3 regions of the Endozoicomonas sp. 4G genome follow, and region 3 is predicted to be linked to each of the others. Evidence: predicted binding sites of a transcription regulator. Region 3 holds the regulator's gene; each other region holds the start of a gene.

Region 1 (3,265 bases), 220 kb from region 3:
CATCAGCAGCGCAGCAAACGCCAGGTATGGGTTAGCCGTTGGGTCAGGGAAGCGAACTTCTACACGGCGGGCTTTGGGGCTGTTGACGTAAGGAATACGGATAGAAGCAGAACGGTTACGGGCGGAGTAAGCCAGCATAACCGGTGCTTCAAAGCCGGGGATCAGACGTTTGTAGGAATTGGTGGAAGCGTTGGCAAAAGCGTTAATTGCTTTCGCGTGCTTAATAACACCACCAATGTAATACAGCGCGTTTTCGCTCAGGCCGGCATAGCCGTCGCCAGCAAACAGGTTTTCACCGTCTTTGCTCAGGGACATGTGAACGTGCATGCCGCTGCCGTTATCGCCTACCAGGGGCTTGGGCATAAAGGTTGCCGTTTTTCCGTAAGCGTGAGCAACATTGTGTACAGCGTATTTCAGGATTTGAACTTCGTCGGCCTTGGCCACCATGGTGTTGAATTTAACACCGATTTCACACTGACCCGCAGTACCCACTTCGTGGTGATGCACTTCAACGCCCAGACCCTGGGCTTCCATTGCTGTACACATGGCGGCACGGATGTCGTGCAGGGAATCGACCGGAGGCACCGGGAAATAACCGCCCTTAACCTTTGGCCGGTGGCCGATATTGCCACCTTCGAAAGATTTGTTGGAAGACCAGGCCGCTTCTTCAGAGTTGATTTGGTAGGAAGCACCGGAAATATCAACGTTCCACTTAACATCGTCAAATACGAAGAATTCAGGTTCCGGGCCAAAGAAAGCGGTGTCGGCAATGCCGGTAGACTTCAGGTACTCTTCAGCGCGCTTGGCTACGGAACGTGGGTCACGTTCATAACCCTGCATGGTGGAAGGCTCGATGATGTCGCAACGGATGTTCAGGGTCGTTTCGTCAGTGAAAGGGTCGATGACAGAGCTGCTGTCATCAGGCATCAGGATCATGTCGGATTCGTTGATGCCCTTCCAGCCGGCAATGGAGGAACCGTCGAACATTTTACCCAGTTCGAAGAACTCAGAGTCGACTTCGCCGACCGGCAGGGAAACGTGCTGCTCTTTACCACGGGTATCGGTAAAGCGAAGGTCAACCCATTTTACATCGTGATCCTTGATTAAATTCAGGGTCTTGGACATCTATTATTCCTCCAAAAGGACTTAGGACTCTTGTTGAGCAGGCTCTTGTTGAGGATTGTCTCAGCAATTGCTATGCCAGTATTGCAAACCAGTAGGTTTTGCTGAGTACCAGAGCGTAGCTACGCCTGAGTATAAGCCGAATGTGGGGGATTGCACTGAAAAGAATCCTATCAAACTGAACAGGTGCACAATAATAGTGCCCAGAGTTTGTCTGGCGTCTCGGTTTGGTGCGCTTAGTGGTTGGCGGTCGGTATTACCGGTGTCTGGAAGTCTTCTGTATAATCGGGGAGTTTCTTTTTTCCTAACCGGCATCTGGACCGGGTTCTCTTTCTGACGGCAGAGAGCACCGGCATACATTTTTATGAAGTTCATCATCAAGCTGTTTCCTGAAATTACCATTAAAACGCCTCCGGTGAGAAAGCGTTTTATCAAGCAGCTGCGCAAGAATATTCGTACCGTTATCAAGCGGGTCGATGAAAACGTTGAGGTGACTGGCAGCTGGGATTTTATCGAGCTGACCACCGGTCACGATGATCCTCAGCAAGTCGCACAGGTTTCTGATCTGTTGAGCCATATTCCCGGCATCGCCTACTGGCAGCAGGTGGTTGAGTATCCGCTGACGGATCTGGATGACATTCTCGATAATGCCCTGGACGTTAATCGTGAACTGTTGGCCGGGAAAACCTTTCGGGTCACCTGCCAGCGTTCAGGTAAACATGATTTTCAGTCTATCGATGTTGAGCGATACGTTGGCGGTGGCCTGAATACCCGCACACAGGCGGCTGGCGTTAAGCTCAAGAATCCGGACGTTGTCGTAAAAGTTGAGATCAAGGGAGATCGTTATTTTCTGGTCACCAACCGGGGTGATGGTTTAGGGGGTTATCCACTGGGTTCTATGGAGCCGGTATTATCGCTTATCTCGGGCGGTTTTGACTCAACGGTTTCAAGTTTCCTGACCATGAAGCGGGGTATCAGAACTCACTTTTGTTTCTTCAACCTGGGTGGTCATGCTCATGAGCTGGCGGTTAAAGAGGTGGCTTACTATCTCTGGAACCGCTTCGGCTCGTCCCACAATGTCAACTTTGTTACGGTTCCCTTTGAGGGGGTCGTCGAAGAGATTCTGACCAAGGTAGATAACTCCCAGATGGGAGTGATTCTCAAACGGATGATGTTGAGAGCCGCCACTCAGGTGGCAAAAGAGATGTACGTGGAAGCCGTGGTGACCGGAGAAGCCGTCGCCCAGGTGTCCAGCCAGACACTGACGAACCTGGCGGTGATTGATGCGGCTACCGATCATCTTGTACTGCGCCCGCTGATTGCCATGGACAAGCAGGACATCATTGATATTTCAGTTAAGATCGGTGCTGAAGAGTTGGTGAAAAACATTCCCGAGTACTGTGCGGTCATCTCAAAAAACCCAACCACCCGAGCCAGGCCGGAAAAAATTGCAGCCGAAGAAGCCCGCTTTGATTTCGCCATACTGGACGCAGCCGTTGCCGATCGTCGTAAGGTTTCCGTCTCTGACATCATTGCCGATGACTTGACCCGTGAAGAGGTGGAGGTGTTTGAGACCACGGAAGAAAACGACATTATTATTGATATCCGCCACCCGGAAGAAGAAGAGATCAAACCCTTCGCTCTTGCTGACCGTGAAGTAATGACGATTCCTTTCTACCGGCTCAGGACAAAGTTTGTTGAACTGGATAAAAAGAAGCACTACCTGCTGTATTGCGAAAAAGGCGTGATGAGTCAGTTGCACGCCATGCACCTCCGTGATGAAGGGCATGAGAATGTCGGTGTTTATAACCCAGAGAAAAAGTGACCTATAACATTATGAAAATTGCCATGATTGCCGCCGTTGCTCAAAATCATGCCATTGGCATCAATAATAAAATGCCCTGGTACCTGCCCGGAGATCTTCGTTATTTCAAGGCTATCACCATGGGTAAACCCATTATTATGGGACGAAAGACGTTTGATTCACTGCGCAAGCCGCTTCCGGGTCGAACCAATATTGTCATTACCCGTGACAAAAGCTGGCACCATGAAGGGGTCAAAGTGGTGCACAGTCTTGAAGACGCTATTTCTTTGGCAGAAGACGTCGCCATGATTAATGGTAATGAAGAAATTATGGTGATTG
Region 2 (3,265 bases), 560 kb from region 3:
GAGCGACAATCAGGGCAGCAATAACACCACCTGCAGCGCCAGCATTGGTGTTAACAAAGATCTGGGCGACAGCGTTGGCATTTTCAACGTCTGCCAGTTTCAGCTGAGAACCTCCGTTGAAGCCAAACCAGCCCAGCCACAGGATAAACGTGCCCAAGGTAGCGAGCGGCAGGTTGGCTCCGGGGATTGCATTAACAGCGCCGTCTTTCCCGTATTTACCTTTGCGGGCACCCAGCAGCAGAACACCGGCCAGTGCGGCAGCAGCACCGGTCAGGTGAACGACACCGGAACCGGCAAAGTCCTGAAAGTTAGCCGCGTCCAGAAAACCACCGCCCCATTTCCAGAAACCCTGTACCGGATAGATAAAGCCCGTCATAAAAACGGCAAACAGCAGAAAAGACCAAAGCTTCATGCGCTCCGCAACCGCACCGGAAACGATGGACATTGCTGTTGCAACAAAAACGACCTGAAAGAAAAAGTCTGAGCGTGCAGAATGATAGGGCGCATCAGCACCACCGGCAGTCACCGCCTCAACCGGGTTTTCAGTACCAATCAAAAAACCAGGAACAGGCAGGATACCCCCTTCGTTAGCGCCCGGATACATAATGGCGTAACCACAAAGCAGATACATGGTGCAGGCAATGGCAAACAAGGCGACATTTTTAGTCAAAATCTCGACCGTGTTTTTAGAACGAACCAGACCCGCTTCGAGCATGGCAAAACCGGCTGCCATCCACATTACCAGCGCACCGGACATCAGAAAGTAAAAAGTGTCGAGTGCATACGACACTTGAGCCAGATTTTCCACAGGGCTTCTCCAAAGAAAGTTCAGCAGATAAGTCGTCTTTTGCTATTGGTATTATTTATTGTCATTCGCACACTCTGGGAACCATCAACTTCCTAACCAGGATCTCTTGTCGCTCAGCACATCAGATGGCATCTTCGCCGGTTTCGCTGGTTCTGATCCGAATCGCCTGCTCCAGAGGGGTGACGAAGATCTTTCCGTCACCAATCTTTCCGGTATTGGCCGCCTTGGAAATGGCTTCAATCACCTGATCCAGAAGATCATCGCCAATGGCGATCTCCAGCTTGACCTTGGGTAGAAAGTCAACCACATACTCAGCACCACGGTAGAGTTCGGTATGCCCCTTTTGACGACCAAATCCCTTGACTTCAGTGACCGTGATGCCCTGAACACCAATCTCGGACAGAGCTTCTCGCACGTCGTCCAGTTTAAATGGCTTGATGATGGCTGATACCAACTTCATAAAAGCGCTCCTGAGTGTTGCCTGTTGGCCTGCAGGGAATGTCCGGACATTGTTATTGCGATCGGCGCTCCCAGCCTTGAATATTCAGCGGATCCATGTCCAACTGAGCTTGATGGCTGTTTATGCAGGCACTGTGCCAAATTCTGAAAATCGCCTGTTAATAAGACTCATAGGAGGAAAGAACTGGAATCTCGCTCACTCATTAACTCTCACGCACCAATAAGACACACTTATTTCAGTTGTCGCACAAACATTGTGCACTCCTTTTTGTGCAATGGATCATTAATTGTCTGTGGTATGATCACCGCTGGTTTTTAATGACAAGAATTGCAGGAATCATCGATGATCGATAAAGCCTCTCTTATCGGTAATATTGCCGGCAAAGCAGGTCAGGTTCTGGGTGGGAAGAAAAGCCAGACCCGGGAAGATATTGAGCACAACATCAAGGCCCTGGTGGGCGGTGCCCTGGCCAAATTTGAACTGGTTACTCGTGATGAGTTTGATGCCCAGGTGGCAGTACTGAAGCATACCCGTGAAAGGCTGGAAGCCCTTGAAAAAAAAGTGGCCGATTTGGAAAAAGATGAGCAGTCTGACGCCTGCTGCTGACGTCATTAGCCGTTCTTATTTTTAGGACGGCTAACCCATATCCTCTCAGACTTTACCCTTTTATTACAATTTCGTAATATAAATAATTCAATAAAATCAACAAGTTAAACAATAACAATCGTTAAACCCCTCGTAGTTTTCCCTATAGAGATACCCCTTGCTTGCCTATAGCATTGCGCTTCAAATTAAGACACTTGTCTCAATTATGTGCAGTGTCACTGGCCAAGTCTTTTCAACATGGGCTGGCCCCAAGGACAAATAGTGAACATCTCAGGAGAACTATCACTATGAAACGCTCACTTTCAATCTTTACCCTGCTGATCACCATGATGATGTCTGTTTTTACACAGACCGCTTTTGCCGGTGGTTGGGAACTGCTGGGTGAGAAAAAAGTCAGCCGTCGTGCAGAAGCCGACACCATCCGCGTTGGTCTGAGAGATGGTGCTTTCAAGCGCCTGCAATTCAAGGTCAAGGGCGCTGACGTGGATTTCGACAAAGTGATTGTTCATTACGAGAACGGTCAAAACCGTGAAGTAGCCATTCGCAGCAAAGTGAAAAAAGGCGGTAGCTCCCGTGTTATTGACCTGCCTGGTAAAGCAAGGGCCATTGAAAAAGTAAAATTCTACTACGACACCGAAGGCACAGGACGCGCTCAGGCCAGTGTTCTGCTCCTGGGTAAATCGGCATGATGAAAAAACGACTGTTTACGTTTTTATTGGCACTCACTACTTTTTCACCGGTCTCGACACTGGTCCATGCGGGCTTGTTAGATAATGACCGGGAAGAAGTCCGTGAAGAGCGTCGTGACGACCGCCAGGATAATCGCGAAGAACAACGCGATGACCGTCGGGACAACCGTGACAACCGTCAGGACCATCGTGAAGAGCGTCGCGACGACCGTCAGGATAACCGTGAAGAGCAACGGGATGACCGTCGGGACAATCGCGAAGAACGCCGTGACGACCGTCAGGACAATCGTGAAGATCGTCATGACAATAGAGAAGACAGAAGAGACGATCGGCAAGACAATAGGGAAGACAGAAGAGACGATCGTCAAGATCGCCGTGATGATGGCTGGAATGACCGCCGTGATGACCGCTGGGACGGCCCAAACGTCATCAAGAAGCACCGGGTCGTGGTAGCCCCAAGAAAAAGGGTGATCAGAAACAATGTTGTCGTGGTGAGAAACTACGGTAACTCTTACTACGGCTACGGCCATTATCGTGACGACAATGACGCCTACAAATGGTTGGCGTTTACCGCCATCACGTTGAAAATTCTTGATAACCTCAATGAATCTGCCCAGCGTGCTCACGAAGCGGCTCAGATTAAGGCCACTACCGCTCCCGTTGGCGAAAGGATCATCTGGAATGATGGCGATGCTTCCGGCT
Region 3 (3,265 bases):
GATCAGTTGAGGGGCAGGAAATGGTTCATGGGGCATTTTCAAGTCACCTTGTCATCAACACTCACTTAAGAGTAGGGAGTTGAGAAAATTGTTTCAAGAGTAGTTTTTGAGAGCCCGAAAGCAAGATTTTTCGGGACAGATTTTTGGGGCGGTCTATCCCACTGAACCGGCAGAGCTGGCAGGATATTACGGAGTAGAAAACATTTTGCCTGCTCTTTCTGTTGCCAGAGGAGCACACAAAATGTTTTTTAGCTACTTTAAACGGGGCGACAAATGATGTTGTAAAGTGCTTCCGGGGTTTCTGCAGCTCGCATCTGGCTCAATAGCACTTCCGATTGAAAACGCTCAGCCACGGCTTGCAATATATCCAGATGCTCCTGATCGTTTTCTTCCGGAACAATGAGCGCGAACACCAGGTCGACCGGCTGCTTATCCACAGAGTCAAAGTTAACAGGTTCTGACAGTTTCATCAGAAGTCCGGTGGGTTGCTGACAGGCACTGGAGCGGCAGTGGGGTAAGGCTATTCCCTTGCCCAAACCGGTGGTCCCGAGCCGCTCCCTGTTAATCAGCTTGTTAAACAGATCCTTGGCGTTGATAGCGGGAACATGTTCACTGATGATTTGTGCAATGATTTCCAGGATTTTCTTTTTGCTGGCCCCCTGCACATCGCAAAGGGTGCGCCCGGGGGTAAGAATGTTTTCGATAATCATACAACGATCGATGCTTACAGACGGCCGCTGGCACCCTGCAGCCGGTCAAGCGTCTTCTCTTTGTGTTTCACCAGTTGCCGATCCAGTTTGTCAGACATGTCATCAATGGCAGCGTACATGTCCTCAGCCTCGGCGGTTGCATTGATATCCGCTCCACGTACGTGCAGAGTCGCTTCCACTTTATGATTCAATTTCCCAACACTCAGGGTGACCTGAACGTTCGTAATCTGATCAAAGTGTGCGCCAAGGCGGTCGAGTTTTTTGGTGACATAATCTTTCAGAGCCTCAGTCACCTCTACATGATGTCCACTGATGTTGACTTGCATGTAACGCTCTCCTGCTGATCCCGATTCTCGACATAGGACTGCCCCCGGGATTGTATGGGCAGCCCTGATTGAAAGTCTATCACTGTCAATGACAGTTGGCGCTGTTCTGAGACAAAAAATCTAAGGGCCGATTTGTGGTATAAAGGATCGTTTACCTCCACCGCTAAAGGCTTACCACCTCAACCGCTGAAGGCTCAGATAAGTTGCTTACGTTCATTCGATGGCGGAATATTCATTGATTCGCGATATTTGGCGATGGTTCTCCTGGCCACTTTGATTCCCTGGTCCCCGAGTAAACCGGCAATTTTGTTGTCGCTCAGTGGTTTTTTCGGGTTTTCATCGGATAGCAGTTTTTTAATCAGGGCTCTGATAGCGGTAGATGAGCACTCTCCGCCAGAATCTGTGCTGACGTGGCTGGAGAAAAAGTATTTCAGTTCAAATACGCCTCTTGGAGTGTGCAGGTATTTCTGGGTAGTGACCCTGGAAATAGTGGACTCGTGCATGTCCACCGCCTGAGCAATGTCAGCCAGCACCAGGGGCTTCATAGCCTGTTCACCCTGCTCCAGGAACTCTTTCTGGAATTCAATGATTTTGTTGGCGACTTTTAGCAGGGTTTCGTTACGACTTTGTAAGTTTTTCAGAAACCAGCGAGCTTCCTGCAACTGGTTTTTCATAAATACATTGTCCCGACTGTTATTAGCGCGTTGAACCATGGCCGCGTAACTGTCATTGATACGAAGCCTGGGCAGAGACTCTGAGTTCAGTTCAACCACCCAGCGATCCTTGATTTTGACAACTGAAATGTCGGGGGTGACGTATTCTGTTTCCGTCTGGCCGATTTTGGCTCCCGGCCTTGGGTTGAGACTCTGAACCAAACTAAGAGCCTCCCTCAGTTGATGCTCTTTAAGACGGGTACGGCGCATGATCTGAGCGTAGTCACGGCTGGCCAGTGCCTGTAGGTGATTCTGGATCAGCAGGTGGGCTTCTTTCAGGAAGTGGGTTTCTTGTGGCAGTTGGTTGAGTTGAACTTCGAGGCATTCTTTCAGGTTGCTGCTGGTGCAGCCCACCGGATCAAAGTGAAGAGTCCGTCGTTGCATGACCTGAAGCTCTTCAAACGCCAGATCGTCTATCTGTTGTTGTAGTGACAGATAAATCTCCTGCAGGGAGTGAGTCAGGTATCCATCATTGTTGGTGGCTTCGATAACAGCCAGACCCAGTAGTCTGTCTCTGTCTGTCATGGGGGTCAGGTTTAACTGCCATTCCAGGTAGTCCTGAAGGGATTCAGAGATCCGGGAGCGGGCAAAAGGGTCAAGTTCTTCATTGCTTGTGGCAGGCAGGCTGGAATAGACATCGTCCCATCCGGAGTCAACAGGCAGGTCATTGGGTATGCTGTCAGCCCACTCGGGTTCTTCCGGTTCCGGGGTCTGTTCTGCTTTTTCATTGAAGTCAACGGGTTGCTCCCCTTCATCACGGGATACTGAGGGTTCTTCAACAGACTCCTCAGACTCCAACATAGGGTTGGACTCCAGGACCTCCTGGATTTCCTGCTGAAGATCCAGAGTGGAAAGTTGTAGAAGCCTTATGGCTTGTTGCAGCTGAGGTGTCATGGTCAGCTGCTGGCCCATTTTTAGCTGTAAGGATGGCTTCATAGGGCGATCGCATACCTTTACTTCTATGTCTGCGCTGAGGGGGCTGGTTTGGTGCCATTAACCCCCGGCAGTTATTTCTCAGTGCCTGCTCATTATTATGATTGGGCTACTCTCCATGTCATCGCGATTATAATCATATCTGCTGCTTCGGGAAAGTGGATTCAGCACCCGGAAGCTGGTCAGAGGCTAAACTGGTGCCCAAGATAGACGTCACGAACCTTCTGGTTAGACAGAACAGTCTGACTGTCACCTTCAGCAATAATAGTTCCTTCACTGACAATGTAAGCTTTTTCGCAGATATCCAGCGTTTCCCGGACGTTATGATCGGTAATCAGGACTCCGATACCGCGCACTTTCAGGTGCGTGATAATAGCCTTGATGTCGCCAACAGAAATGGGATCAACACCGGCAAAGGGTTCATCAAGCAAGATAAATTTGGGGTCAGTACAGAGCGCCCGGGCAATTTCCACCCTGCGCTTTTCACCACCGGAAAGGCTCATCCCCAGGTTATCCCTGATATGATTGATATTGAATTCTTCCAGCAAGGACTCCATTTTTTCCGTGCGATCTTTCCTGGAAA

Evidence for each region. The regulator sigma-54, encoded in region 3, starts transcription at its own class of promoters, with help from an activator protein. The targets are predictions, from matches to a motif close to TGGCACNNNNNTTGCTNT.
Region 1: a site for sigma-54 is predicted at 1,186-1,203, ahead of glnA (glutamate--ammonia ligase). Genes of this name have one in related genera too.
Region 2: a site for sigma-54 is predicted at 1,390-1,407, ahead of glnK (P-II family nitrogen regulator). Genes of this name have one in related genera too.

Annotation. Positions count from the first base shown of each region.
Region 1 covers NZ_CP082909.1:4,263,524-4,266,788, reverse strand. Annotated here, with positions in the region: gene glnA (glutamate--ammonia ligase) at 1-1,125, opposite strand, end outside; gene thiI (tRNA uracil 4-sulfurtransferase ThiI) at 1,487-2,947, shown strand; gene K7B67_RS16700 (dihydrofolate reductase) at 2,959-3,265, shown strand, end outside.
Region 2 covers NZ_CP082909.1:4,595,207-4,598,471, forward strand. Annotated here, with positions in the region: gene K7B67_RS18100 (ammonium transporter) at 1-808, opposite strand, end outside; gene glnK (P-II family nitrogen regulator) at 930-1,268, opposite strand; gene K7B67_RS18110 (accessory factor UbiK family protein) at 1,611-1,874, shown strand; gene K7B67_RS18115 (hypothetical protein) at 2,162-2,563, shown strand; gene K7B67_RS18120 (hypothetical protein) at 2,560-3,265, shown strand, end outside.
Region 3 covers NZ_CP082909.1:4,038,865-4,042,129, reverse strand. Annotated here, with positions in the region: gene K7B67_RS15760 (PTS sugar transporter subunit IIA) at 258-710, opposite strand; gene raiA (ribosome-associated translation inhibitor RaiA) at 725-1,036, opposite strand; gene K7B67_RS15750 (RNA polymerase factor sigma-54) at 1,231-2,685, opposite strand; gene lptB (LPS export ABC transporter ATP-binding protein) at 2,865-3,265, opposite strand, start outside.